One region of the Geobacillus sp. 47C-IIb genome, then DNA from elsewhere that is predicted to be linked to it. Evidence: riboswitches for the same ligand, from Rfam matches in the RefSeq annotation. Region 1 holds a riboswitch; the other holds the start of a gene.

Region 1 (2,203 bases):
TGTAATTTTCTTTCCGTTCGTTTCCAACACACGGCGTCCAAGCAGGAGCGCTCCAGCAGCGACGGACAAACCGCCGAGAATCGTTGCTGGCCCAACCGAGATCAATCCGGCACCGACAAGCGGCCCGACGGCATTGGCGACATTGTTCATGCCGGCGGAGAACGCCTCGAAGCAGCCAGTGACAATCAGCAAGGTCATAAACGTTTTTTGCCAACGGCCTTGCTCAAGCTGTGGATATTTCCGCTTGAGCGCTAAAAACCACTTGCCGACGGCGAGTGTAAACGCAAAGGCAATGATCGGAATGACGATCCACACCGAGACAATGAATAGCAATTTATTGAAGTATACCGCTTGGTAGGCAATACCGACACCGACGACCGCTCCCACGGTGATCTCGCTCGTCGATAACGGGATGCCCATGATGTTGGCAGCAAACAGCGAAATGGTTGCCGCTGTTAAAATAATGACAACGATTTTGACGGTAAGGATCGAAGAAGGAATAATTCCCGAGCCGATCGTTTTCACCACTTCTCCGCCACCAAGGCTGCCAAGAAAAACGCTGATGCCACAAAGAAGGAGGGCGACCGATTTTCGGGGAATGGCACCCGATCCGTAAGCGACGCCCATCGAGGCGGCCGCACCGCTCGCCCCAATGTTCATGGCGAAGAAAAAGGAGACAATAAAGGCAATCGCAAGGAGCATATGTGTTCCCCCTATGTGAGATGGAGCCCGCACTCTGTCTTCCCTTGGCCGGCCCAGCGTCCGGAACGCAAATCGTTCGGATCTAATGCCGGCGCTGTACACGGGGCACAGCCAATGCTCGGGTAGCCGCGGTCATGGAGTACATTGTACGGAAGACTATGTTTATACACATAGTTCCATACGTCTTTCCATGTCCAATGGATGAGCGGACAGACTTTAATGGAGCGGAACTTATCATCTTTATTGACATATTCGACATGGCGCCGTGTCGGCGATTGTTCGCGGCGCAAGCCGGAAATCCAAGCGGTTACTCCAGTCAACACTTCGCGCAGTGGAATGACTTTGCGCAGCTCGCAACATTTGTTTGGATCACGTTTCCATAACTCGTCGCCAAACTGCGCGGCTTGTTCTTCCAGCGTCAGGTGCGGCTGTTTCATGATGATGCGGAGGGAAGGATATGTTTCTTTCACCTTCGCGATTGTATCGTACGTCTCTTGAAAGTGCAGCCCGGTATCTAAAAAGACGATTTCCGCATCCGGCTTTACTTGGGAGATCAAATCGATCAGCACAATCCCTTCGATGCCAAAGCTGCATGCGTACACGATTTCGTCACCATATTCGCGGTACGCCCAAGCGAGGACGTCAAGCGCCCCTTTTGTTTCATTGTCAGACGGAAAAGACGGTTTTTCTACCGTTTCCCACCGATCATACGTGAGCATCGTTTCCCCTCCTTATAAATCAAAGAAAATCCACGCAATTAGTCGGATATTTACTTAGTAAACGGCAGCCCGGTGACAAAAATGCCCTTTCCATTTTGGAAAGGGCAAGAAGAACGAGTGACGTCTTATCTTCCAAAATGGAATCCATTTTGCTGGAATTGGCACCTTGCTAAATGAAGCAGGTTGCCGGAGTTCATCGGGCCAGTCCCTCCCTCGCTCTTGATAAGCGTTTGTAATGGATGTAATTGATTAAAATTTTAGCACAATTCTCGCTGGTGTCAATCTCAGTTTTTCGATGGGAATTATTTTTTTATCATTCTAAAGCGAGAAACCCCAGTTGAATGTAGGTGGGAGAACGTTCAAATATGGATGGTGGTCTAAGCATATCATTTTAGAGAAAGGCGCGAAACTATTTTTTACGTAAGTTCCCAAGCTCTTCAACAATCGCCTGCATTTCGCTTGGACTAAACGTCTCGCGCTTCATGACCATCTCATAAATGTCTTTCAATTCATCATACCATTCTTCGGAAAAATGGGACGGTTTAAGGGCGTCAAAGTTCATCACTTTCAATTTTTGCTTCAGCTGCTCGATCATATATTCGACGTTTTCCGCCGACCGTTTCGATAAATCCATTGTTTGGCCCCTTTCATGGCAAGATATCATGTATTGTACCATACAGGCGGGGGAAATAGGGAGGGGTTATATGGCTGGTTTACCTGCTGAAAAACGGACAATGTAGTAAAATATAGATGAATGTGCACCATATGCCGGAAAGCAGCAT
Region 2 (2,203 bases), 1.2 Mb from region 1:
TAGTTCATGACCGAGAAGATCGATTTTTTCATTTCGCCCGCATATTCCGTTCCACCGATCAAGACGGTGCGCTGTTCGAACGAGATGATGATAAACGCTTCCGAACGCGTCCCGTCAACGGCCGGGTCTGCTTTAAAGTTCGGCGCGCAAATGACGGTGAATTGCGGTTCATGGTCGGCGAGTTCTTCCGCGCTTGGACGGATGAACAGCTGATGGACAAACAAGTTGTGCCAAGCGAATTCGTTCACCACTTGAATCGGCAGCCGCGCTTTCGGGTCAGCGCCGGCGAAGCCTTTAAAGACGAACAGTTCATCTTTTTTCATTAAATAATCGAGCACTTTATCATATAATTTTTGAAATGTCTCCGGTGCCATTGGTTGGTTGACCGTTCCCCAATCGATGTTCTGTTTCGTCGACGGTTCTTCAACGATGTATTTGTCTTTCGGTGACCGTCCGGTATATTTACCGGTCGTGACGGCGACAGCGCCAGTGTGCGTCAGCCGCCCTTCGTTTCGGTGCAGCACTTTTTCGACGAGCTCAGCAACGGACAACTGGTGATGTACGTACGGTTTTTGCAGCAGCAAAGAAAGCTTATTGGTCATTTTTGCGATCCCCATGTTCACAACCTGCCTTTTTTATTGGAATTCCTCTTGAAAATAGTATAACACATTTTTATTAATAGTCCATACTAATTGTGTAGGTTTTTTAAACTTAGTTTGGCCTATTTTTCAGATAATAAAAAATTTGTTTCTGCGGTTGACTTTGCTTATTTCATTACGATAAGATAAGTCATTGAACGGATACTCTTATCCCGAGCCGGTGGAGGGACAGGCCCGATGAAACCCAGCAACCGTCACAATTTTACAATATGTGAAAAGGTGCTAACCTGTGGCAAGGCGTGGTCCTTGAACGATAAGAGTGAAAGGAAGCAATATGATTGCAATGACCTTTCCTCACCGTGACAGGAAAGGTTTTTTTATATGAAGGGAAACGAGTTCCGTATCGCCACATTATGTCAAGAGGAGGAAATGAGCCGAATGTCAGCCAAACGCCGCTTGTTCACTTCAGAATCTGTAACAGAAGGGCATCCGGATAAAATTTGTGACCAAATTTCGGATGCCATTTTGGATGCCATTTTAGAAAAAGATCCGAACGCCCGTGTTGCTTGTGAAACGAGCGTCACAACAGGTCTCGTGCTTGTTAGCGGGGAAATTACGACCTCGACGTACGTCGATATTCCGCGCATCGTTCGCGATACGGTCCGCGAGATCGGCTATACGCGCGCGAAGTTCGGGTTTGACGCCGATACGTGCGCGGTGTTGACGGCCATTGACGAGCAGTCGCCGGATATCGCGATGGGGGTTGACCAGGCACTTGAGGCACGCGAAGGTCAGATGACTGACGAAGAAATTGAAGCGATCGGTGCCGGCGACCAAGGGCTCATGTTTGGATTTGCCTGCAATGAAACGGAAGAGCTTATGCCGCTCCCGATTTCGCTTGCCCATCGTCTTTCGCGTCGATTGGCCGAAGTGCGCAAAACGGATGTTTTGCCATACTTGCGTCCAGACGGCAAAACGCAAGTGACGATCGAATATGATGAAAACGGCAAACCGGTGCGCGTGGATACGATTGTCATTTCAACGCAGCATCATCCGGAAATTGAGCACGACCAAATCGAACGCGATATGAAAGAACACGTCATCAAGCCGATTGTTCCGGCGGAGTTGTTGGATGAGAACACGAAATATTTCATCAACCCGACCGGCCGCTTCGTCATCGGTGGTCCGCAAGGGGACGCTGGACTGACAGGGCGGAAAATCATCGTTGACACGTACGGTGGTTACGCTCGCCATGGCGGCGGTGCATTCTCGGGGAAAGACCCGACGAAAGTTGACCGTTCGGCAGCATATGCGGCTCGCTATGTTGCGAAAAACATTGTTGCGGCCGGACTGGCCGACAAGTGCGAAGTGCAGCTTGCTTACGCCATCGGTGTCGCTCGTCCGGTATCGATTTCGATTGATACGTTTGGCACCGGCAAAGTGTCGGAAGACGTTTTAATTGAAGTTGTCCGCAACAACTTCGATCTTCGCCCGGCTGGCATCATCAAAATGCTGGATCTGCGTCGTCCGATTTATAAACAAACAGCGGCTTACGGCCATTTCGGGCGCACGGATGTCGACTTGCCTTGGGAGCGCACGGATAA

The links. A riboswitch is a leader RNA that binds a small molecule or an ion and turns the genes downstream of it on or off. The one in region 1 is predicted to bind S-adenosylmethionine.
Region 2: linked by a shared signal. The riboswitch ahead of metK (methionine adenosyltransferase) and the one ahead of IC804_RS12105 (phosphoadenylyl-sulfate reductase) in region 1 are both predicted to bind S-adenosylmethionine.

What each region holds. Positions count from the first base shown of each region.
Region 1 is NZ_CP061473.1:2,403,175-2,405,377, forward strand. Features, by position in the region: gene IC804_RS12100 (sulfate permease) at 1-702, opposite strand, end outside; gene IC804_RS12105 (phosphoadenylyl-sulfate reductase) at 714-1,421, opposite strand; SAM riboswitch class I at 1,544-1,650, opposite strand; gene IC804_RS12110 (DUF1128 domain-containing protein) at 1,831-2,055, opposite strand.
Region 2 is NZ_CP061473.1:1,208,958-1,211,160, reverse strand. Features, by position in the region: gene pckA (phosphoenolpyruvate carboxykinase (ATP)) at 1-617, opposite strand, end outside; SAM riboswitch class I at 804-919, shown strand; gene metK (methionine adenosyltransferase) at 1,038-2,203, shown strand, end outside.